One region of the Lentzea miocenica genome, then DNA from elsewhere that is predicted to be linked to it. Evidence: riboswitches for the same ligand, from Rfam matches in the RefSeq annotation. Region 1 holds a riboswitch; each other region holds the start of a gene.
What was found. A riboswitch is a leader RNA that binds a small molecule or an ion and turns the genes downstream of it on or off. The one in region 1 is predicted to bind cobalamin.
Positions count from the first base shown of each region.

Region 2: another riboswitch for cobalamin. It lies ahead of SK803_RS21785 (prenyltransferase/squalene oxidase repeat-containing protein); the one in region 1 lies ahead of SK803_RS26505 (putative cobaltochelatase).
Region 3: another riboswitch for cobalamin. It lies ahead of SK803_RS15585 (ribonucleoside-diphosphate reductase subunit alpha); the one in region 1 lies ahead of SK803_RS26505 (putative cobaltochelatase).
Region 4: another riboswitch for cobalamin. It lies ahead of SK803_RS45810 (FecCD family ABC transporter permease); the one in region 1 lies ahead of SK803_RS26505 (putative cobaltochelatase).

Region 1 is NZ_JAXAVW010000022.1:156,639-158,836, reverse strand. Features, by position in the region: gene SK803_RS26510 (threonine aldolase family protein) at 1-714, shown strand, start outside; cobalamin riboswitch at 753-882, shown strand; gene SK803_RS26505 (putative cobaltochelatase) at 921-2,198, shown strand, end outside.
Region 2 is NZ_JAXAVW010000017.1:113,566-115,763, reverse strand. Features, by position in the region: adenosylcobalamin-variant (AdoCbl-variant) riboswitch at 1,050-1,121, shown strand; gene SK803_RS21785 (prenyltransferase/squalene oxidase repeat-containing protein) at 1,169-2,198, shown strand, end outside.
Region 3 is NZ_JAXAVW010000011.1:217,004-219,201, reverse strand. Features, by position in the region: gene SK803_RS15585 (ribonucleoside-diphosphate reductase subunit alpha) at 1-1,174, opposite strand, end outside; cobalamin riboswitch at 1,282-1,493, opposite strand; gene SK803_RS15580 (LysE/ArgO family amino acid transporter) at 1,691-2,198, opposite strand, start outside.
Region 4 is NZ_JAXAVW010000073.1:7,922-10,119, reverse strand. Features, by position in the region: gene SK803_RS45820 (YciI family protein) at 1-206, opposite strand, end outside; gene SK803_RS45815 (hypothetical protein) at 338-868, opposite strand; cobalamin riboswitch at 895-1,030, shown strand; gene SK803_RS45810 (FecCD family ABC transporter permease) at 1,079-2,101, shown strand; gene SK803_RS45805 (ABC transporter ATP-binding protein) at 2,101-2,198, shown strand, end outside.

The DNA of each region.
Region 1 (2,198 bases):
CACCCGCTCAACCACGAGGACGACGCGCTGACCGTGCTGTCCGGCCTGCGTCCGATCAAGGTGCCGAACTCCGAGGTGGCCACCTGTCCTGAGCCGTACGGGACGCTGCTGCTCGAGGTGCCGGACCGCGAGGCCGGGTTCGTCCTGCCGACCTGGGACGAGCTGACCACGCTGGTGGACCAGGCCCGCGAACGGGACGCGGTCGTGCACCTCGACGGCGCGCGGCTGTGGGAGAGCACGTACGGCCTGGGCAAGCCTCTGACCGAGATCGCGGGCCTGTTCGACTCGGTGTACGTCTCGTTCTACAAGTCGCTGGAGGGCATGTCGGGCGCGGCGCTCGCGGGCAGCCAGGACTTCATCGACCAGGCACGGGTCTGGCGGCACCGGTACGGCGGCATGCTGTTCCAGCAGTGGCCGGCGGCGCTGTCCGCGATGCACGGGCTGGACACGGTGCTCCCGAAGCTCGGCGGCTACGTCGAGCACGCCAAGGTCGTGGCCGCGGCGATGGGCCTGCCGGAGCCGCACACCCACCAGTTCGCGCTGCACCTGCCGGGTGACCCGAAGAAGCTGACCGAGGCGAGTGGCGAGTTCCTCGGCTCGTTCTGGCGGGACGGCACGCTCGCGAAGACCGAGATCACCGTGGCCGCGCCCGCGCTGGAGTGGACCGCCGACGAGGTCCGGGAGGCCTGGGCGGAGTTCCAGAGCCTGATCTAGGGCGACATCGCTCACCTGGCTGTTGGTCGCGCGGGTGCGAAATGCGACGATGCCGGGGCTGTGAGGGGAGTGCGAGGAAGCCGGTGCGAATCCGGCGCCGTCCCGCGACTGTGACCGGTCTCAAGGAGAAGCCGGGAGTCAGGAACTCGTCCCCCTCTTGATCACCGACCGCGGGCGTGGACACCCGAGGAAGGACTTCGCCGAGCATGTTCCCCTTTTCGGCTGTCGTCGGACATGACGACCTCCGGCTGGCCCTCCTGTTGAACGCCGTGCACCCCGGCATCGGTGGTGTTCTCGTGCGTGGCGAGAAGGGCACCGCGAAGTCGACGATCGTGCGTGCCCTGGCCGCGCTGCTGCCGGAACTCGACGTCTCGCAGGGCTGCCGTTTCGGCTGTGTGCCCGGCAGCACCGACTGCCCCGACGCGCCGCACGAGAGTGTTGAACGCCGTCCGGCCAAGCTGGTCGAACTGCCTGTGGGCGCCACTGAGGACCGGCTGGTGGGCTCGCTCGACCTGGAGAAGGCGCTGACCGAGGGCGTGCGGGCGTTCCAGCCCGGTCTGCTCGCCGCGGCGCACCGGGGCGTGCTCTACGTCGACGAGGTCAACCTGCTGCACGACCACCTGGTCGACCTGCTGCTGGACGCCGCCGCGATGGGGCGCGCGCACGTCGAACGCGAAGGCGTGTCGATCTCGCACCCGTCCCAGTTCCTGCTGGTCGGCACCATGAACCCGGAGGAGGGCGAGCTGCGGCCGCAGCTGCTCGACCGGTTCGGGCTGACCGTGGCGGTGAAGGCGGCCCGCGACGTCGGCGTCCGCACCGAGGTGATCCGGCGCCGGCTCGCCTACGAGGCCGACCCCGTGCCGTTCGCGGCGAAGTGGGCGGAAGAGGACGCCGCGCTGAAGCGGCAGATCGAGCACGCCCGCGAGAACCTCAAGGCCGTGTCCCTTCCGGACGGTGAACTGCGCCGGATCGCCGCTGTCTGCGCGGCGTTCGAGGTCGACGGCATGCGCGCGGACCTCGTCGTCGCCCGTGCCGCCACCGCGCACGCCGCCTGGCGAGGTGCCCGGCAGGTCGAGGAGACCGACGTCGAGGTCGCGGTCAGGCTCGCCCTGCCGCACCGGCGCCGCCGCGACCCGTTCGACGAGCCCGGCATCGAGGAACAGCAGCTCGAGGACGCCATGCGCCAGGCCGCCGAGCACGCGGAAGAACCGGAAGAGGGCCCGGACGACGACGGCCCCGGCGGTGGTGAACTGCCCGAACCGCAGGAAGGCCCGGCGGGCAACGGAAACGCGCCGCGGGACCGTCCCGCACCGGAACCCGCACCCGCGTTCAAGGCGCGGCTGCTGGAGGTGCCAGGAGTCGGCGAAGGCGCACCGGGCAAGCGTTCCAGGGCCCGTGCCCGGACCGGCCGGATCGTGCGTTCGTCCAAAGTGGACGGCAACGGCCTGCATCTCGTCGACACGCTCACCAACGCGGCACCGCAC
Region 2 (2,198 bases), on a different contig from region 1:
CCGCGCGCATGCACTCGAACGCGGAACTCTCCTGGCCACGGCGGCATTCCACCGTGACCGAGCCGCGCGTCACCCTGCTCGGCGGTGAAGCTCGCCTCGGCCACCTCGTCCCAGTGCGTGATCTCCTCCTCACCGGGGACGTCGAGCACCACCCGGACCGACACCGGCACCGTGCCCTCCGCGATCCCGGTGCGCACCGCGAACCCGGTGCTGATCGCTGCCACGAGTCCGGTGGCCCCGAAGTCCGCATTGTCGAGACTCGGCTGTTCCACGAACACGAACTCGTGGGCGAACACCGGAACGTTCGTCGGCCAGGACGAGCCGATGTACTCGGCCCTCCGCTTCTCCAGCACCGCCTGCTCGTACGCGGGAGGCTTCGGGATCGACGGCAACAGCAGCGCGGTCACGCCGATGGCGACACCGATGATCGCCACCGGGTCGGTCGCGGTCGGCGTGCCGATCGCCCGCAGCACCGCCGCCGACACCGCCACGGCCAGTGCGAGATGCGCCGCGCCGTGCTTGGCGATGATCGAGGCTTCGTCTCCGCTCACCTCACTGAGGTCGAGCAGCCCCGCCATCGACCGCACCTGTTCGGTGACCAGTTCGGTCGCGCCGCGGTGGACAGCCGTGACCATGGAGACCGGTGTCTTGAGCGCGCTCTGGCCGTTGGACGAGATGAGCGAGAAGAGGCTGCCGTCCGGGAGCGGCTGCAGGCCGGTCACCACCGCGGCCGGCGCCGTCAGCGTCAGCCCGGCCACGCCCAACTCCAGCGCGCCGAGCAACCGCTCCGCGGTCAGCCCCGCGAAGTCGTCGAGCGCTCGCTGGACGGGCGTGCCGTAGTCGGGACGACCGGTCCACTGGCGCGGTTCGTACCTGCCGAGTTCGGCGGCTGGAGCGGCCGGGATGAGCGCCTCGATCGACGGCACGGCCGCCATGATCATGTTTTCGAATTCCCCCACACCACGATTGTGCCGGTGGATGGCCCAGCTCACAGCCATTTGACTCGGATTGATCCCTCCCGCACGATCCTTGGTTGACAACAGCATCCGCACGCCGCGGGGGAAGCCGGTGAAACTCCGGCACTGACCCGCAACGGTGATAGTCCGACTGCCCGTGGCGCGCGGTAGCTCCACCAACCCCGTCGAGGACCGCGGGGCAGGGAGGCGTAGTGAGACGGACATCCGTGCTGGTCGCGATCATCGCGGCCGCGCTCGTGGCGACACCGCGGGCGCAGGCGGCCGAGGCGCCGGCTGCGGGAACGTGGCTGGCCAGCCAGTTCGCCGGCGGCGACCACCTGCTCAAGGGGCCTGATCTCGTCGATCCCGGGCTGACCGCGGACGGCGTGTACGCGCTGGCGGCGGCCGGTGTCGGCAAGTCCACCGCCACCAAGGCCGCTGCCTGGCTGGCTCAGCCGGAGCAGCTGGCGTTCCTGGTCGGTGACGGTGAGGCCGAGTCGTACGTCGGTGGCCTGGCGAAGCTCGCGCTGGTCGCGCAGACGCTCGGCACCGATCCGCACAAGTTCGCGGGCGTCGACCTGCTGGCGCGGCTTTCGGCGCTGCAGGAGGAATCGGGCCGGTACCGCGACAAGACCGATCCCGAGTGGGACCAGACCAACGCGTTCACGCAGGCGTTGGCGATCATCGTGCTGAAGCGCGCGGCGCTGCCGTTCGACAAGGGGCTGGCGTACCAGGTTTCCACGCAGTGCCCGGACGGCGGTTTCCCGATCGCGTTCGGGCAGCCGACGTGCAGGTCCGATGTGGACGGAACCGCGATGGTGCTGCAGGCACTGCTGGCGGTGGGCGAGAAGTCCGCCGCGCCGAAGGCGTTGGCCTGGCTCGTGGCGCAGCAGAAGGCGGACGGCGGGTTCCCGTCGGCGACGGCGGGCGCGAACGCCAACAGCACCGGGCTCGCGGTCGGCGCGCTCGTCGCCGGTGGCCGTGCGGAGGTCGCGGACAAGGCCGTGGCGTACCTGAAGTCGTTGCAGGTCGGATGTGCCGGACCTGAGGCGCAACGCGGTGCGGTCTCCTACGACAGCACCGGTTTCGAGCTGTACCCGGCGGTGCGCGCCACCACCCAGGCGATGCTCGGCCTTGCTCGGGTGAGCCTCGCCGACGTGTCGGCGTCCTCCGCTTCCGCTGGTGTGCCTGCGATCGACTGCACGACCACGCCTTCTCCGTCGCCCACCGTGCCCGCCCCGG
Region 3 (2,198 bases), on a different contig from region 1:
CGAACACCATGGTCAGCATCCGCCGCCACAGGTCGACGGCGGGCAGCCGGCGGAAGACCTTGATCTCGCCGTTGTCCGCCTTCTCCTCGTACGCGCGGTACTTCTCGGCGAACTCGTCGCCGAACGCGTCGTGCAGGTCCGGCACCTCGTCGGGCGAGAACAGCGTCCACTGGCCGTTCGCGCGCACCCGGCGCAGGAACTCGTCCGGCACCCAGTTCGCGGTGTTCATGTCGTGCGTGCGGCGGCGCTCGTCACCGGTGTTCTTGCGCAGGTCGAGGAACTCCTCGACGTCGATGTGCCACGTCTCCAGGTACGCGCAGACCGCGCCCTTGCGACGGCCGCCCTGGTTGACGGCCACTGCGGTGTCGTTGGCAACCTTGAGGAACGGCACAACACCCTGTGACTTGCCGTTGGTGCCCTTGATGTGCGCGCCGATGCCGCGGACCGGGGTCCAGTCGTTGCCCAGGCCCCCGGCGAACTTGCTGAGCAGCGCGTTGTTGCTGATGCCGTGGAAGATCGCGGCGAGATCATCGTCCACGGTGGTCAGGAAGCACGACGACAGCTGCGGGCGTGTGGTGCCCGAGTTGAACAGGGTCGGCGTCGAACACATGAAGTCGAACGACGAGAGCAGCTCGTAGAACTCGATCGCGCGGGCGTTCTTGTCGTCCTCTTCGAGGGCGAGACCCATGGCGACGCGCATGAAGAACGCCTGCGGCAGCTCGTAGCGGCGGTCGTCGTGGTGCAGGAAGTAGCGGTCGTACAGCGTCTGCATGCCCAGGAACTGGAAGTTCAGGTCGCGTGACGCGTCGAGCGCCGCACCCAGGCGGGCGAGGTCGTAGCCGGCGAGGCGCGGGTCGAGCTGGCCGAACTCGATGCCGTAGCGGACGAACTCGGCGAAGTACGCCGGGTAGCGCTCGGTCATCTCGGCGTGGGACAGCGGGATGCCGCAGGCCTCGGCACGCAGCTTGTCCAGCAACAACCGGGCGCTGACGTAGGAGTAGTCCGGGTCGTGCTCGACCATCGTGCGGGCGGCCATGATCGGCGCCAGCGCCAGCTCGGCGTCGGTGATGCCGTTGTAGAGGTTCCGCTTGGTCTCGGCCAGAACCGCCTCGGCGGATGCGTTCGGCAGGTCAGCACACGCTTCGTTGATGACCACTGAAAGGCGGTCGGGCACGCTCTCTCCTCGCGAGATCAGCCCGAGGAAACGCATGCGCACGCCAGTGGGCACACCACTGGTGCACACAGCAGCCCTCCCTCGGGGCACCGTGTCGTGCGCGCAGGCTTGCGCGCACACCAATGGCAGGTCTTCGGACTCGTGGGCGTACCTCTGGCGCCTACCGGCCGTCGCTTCCCAGGTCCGGAGACCCAGTGCTTGGTTGACGGCTTTCGTTCCCACTCACCGCTGCGGGGCAGTCCTGGATTCGCACCAGGTTCCCTGTTGCCTCACCGACCCCGTTGCGCCAAGTCGGTGAACCACCAGCGCGGCAGATACTACATGTAGGGGTGGGGTCTGGATCACCACCCAACATGCGCGTGTCGTGGGTTATGGTCATCAACGTGGGTGATCTTCGGCCTCGGGTCGTCTTCGGTGCACTGGTCTGTGCGGGGCTCGCTTCGACGTCCCTTTTCGTCGGTGCCGCGGCGCCGGTGACGAGTGGTGTGCTGGCCGTGTCGGCGGTGCTCGTGATGATCACCACCCGGCGATCAGGACGACCCCGAGACTGATCATCACGGCGGCGATCAGGCCGTCCAGGACCCGCCACGCGCGGGGCTTCGCGAACAGCGGGCTGAGCAGCCGGGCGCCGAACCCGAGTGCGACGAACCAGGCGATGCTCGCGGTGACCGCGCCGACCCCGAACAGCCACCGGCCGGCCGCGATCGAGCCGAGCAGCAGCAGCGTGTCCAGGTAGACGTGCGGGTTGAGCCACGTGAGCGCGAGCGCGGTGAGCACAGGGCGGTTCGAACCGCTTTCGGCGACGCTCATGGAGCCCGGTTTGAACGCCCGGCGCGCCGCCAGGAACCCGTACGCCAGCAGGAAAAGACCGCCGACGATCGCGGCGACGGTGATCGCCTGCGGCCACCTGCGGACGATCGCGCCGAACCCCGCGACGCCCACCGCCACGAGGATCGCGTCCGAGATCGCGCACACGGCGACGACCTTGGCCACGGCCTGGCGTCGAAGTCCTTGGCGCAGCACG
Region 4 (2,198 bases), on a different contig from region 1:
CCGTCCGTGACGACCGGGGGTTCGGCGGAGTAGTCGACGACGACGCCCTCGGACGCCTCGGAGAGACCTTCCGCGGCCAGCAGGACACCGGCGCGGATCAGCTCCTCGTTGTACGCGCCGACCGTCTCCAGCATCTTGTCGAAGTCGAACTCGCCCATGTTCGCGAAGGCCTCGTCGGTGGCGCGCATGATCAGCATGTACTTCACGGTGTCTCCCTGTGTCTCTGCGGGGCCGCTCAGCCCCTTGGCATCCACAGGTCGAACGGGCTCCGCGGCGGATCGACACCGCCCTCGGAAATTTTCGAAGATCTTTTTCGCGTGCGGTCTGGTCGAGCAGGTCAGGCCAGCCACAAGATCAGGCCGGCCAGCAGCAACCAGTGCGGGACGGCCACGGCCGCCACTCGCCGGGCCGGCCTGACCAACCACGCGATGCCGATGGTGAACGGCACGAACAGCATTCCCACCAGGAAGTAGGTCAGCGGCAGCGCCCAGAGGCCGGTGATCGGGTTGACGTCGACCGGGATGTCCTGGTTGGACGTGATGAACAGCGTGCCCATGAAGCCGCCCAGGAACACTCCCAGGTAAAGGGCCGCGGTGCGGTGCCAGAGGTACACCGGCAGCGGCGCCACCGCGATCGCCCAGCCGGTCAGCACCTGCGGCAGCGCCGTGCAGGACTCAGGCGTGCAGTAGAGGTCGTTCAGCGCGGTGCCGATCGGCATGTGGGCGAAACCACCGATCATGGAGCCCGCGATCACCAGGGTGACCACGAGCACGGCAACGCGGGGGTCGTCCCTGTGGATCACCTCGGTGGTGCCGTGCTCGGTCCGCAGCTGCTCGCGCCGCAGCCGTCTTCGCTCTCCCAGGTCCATGCCCACCAGACGCAACTCACCGTGGTTTTGTGCAGACGTTCGTGGGTTACAGTGCGGGAGTCGTGCACGGGGGAAGTCCGGTCTGAGTCCGGCGCTGACCCGCAACGGTAGGTCCCTGAGCCAGGGACGAGCCCGAATACCCGCACACGGCGTGCAGAGAACCTCCGACTCCTGCCGTGGACTGCGGGAAGGGACCCAGCGATCAACACCGTGCTCGGGAAGATCAGCGCGCTCGTCGGCGTGCTCGCCGTCAGCATCGTCGCCGGCGTGGCGCTCGGCCCCGTCTCCGTTCCGTTCGGTGCCACCCTCGACCTGCTGTGGGCGGCCCTGACCGGCGGCACCATCCCCGCCGACCTCGCCGGGCAGTACCACATCGTCTGGGACATCCGGCTTCCCCGCGTCCTGCTGGCCGCGGTGGTGGGCGCCGGCCTCAGCACGGTCGGTGTCGCCATCCAGGCGATGGTCCGCAACGCGCTGGCGGACCCTTATGTGCTCGGCATCTCATCGGGCGCGAGCGTCGGCGCGACCGCGGTGGCGACGCTCGGAGTGTTGTCCGGCCTCGGTGTCTACGCGCTGTCGACCGGCGCGTTCCTGACGGGTCTCGGCGCCACCGCGCTGGTCTACATCACCGCGCGCACCAGCCGGGGCCTCACCCCGTTGCGGCTCGTGCTGACCGGAACCGCGCTGGCGTACGGCTTCTCCGCCGTGGCGATGCTGCTGGTGTTCCAGGCGCCGCACGGTGAGGCGGCGCGGGCGGCCATGTTCTGGTTGCTCGGCAGCCTCGGCGGCGCGACCTGGCAGTCGCTGCCGATCGCCACCGCGGTGACCGTGCTCGGCATCGTCTACCTGCTGACCAAAGCGCGGCCGCTGAACGCCCTGGCGATGGGCGACGAGACCGCGACCACACTCGGCGTCGAGGTGAACCGGTTCCGCACGCACCTGTTCATCGTCACCGCGGCCATCACCGGCGTGCTGGTGGCGGTCAGCGGCGCGGTGGGCTTCGTGGGCCTGATGCTGCCGCACCTCACCCGCATGGTCGTGGGCGCCGACCACCGCAAGGTGCTGGCCCTGGCACCACTCGCCGGAGCCTCGTTCCTGGTCTGGGTCGACGTGGCCGCCCGGATGCTCGCGGCACCGGAAGAGCTGCCGCTCGGCGTCATCACGGCCGCGCTGGGCGTTCCGTGCTTCATCTTCCTGATGCGCCGCAAGTCGTACGTGTTCGGCGGCCGCTGATGCGCGTCGAGCTCACCGGCGTCACCGTCCGGAACATCATCGAGGACATCACGCTGCACGCCTCGAACGAGGTAGTCGGCATCGTCGGCCCGAACGG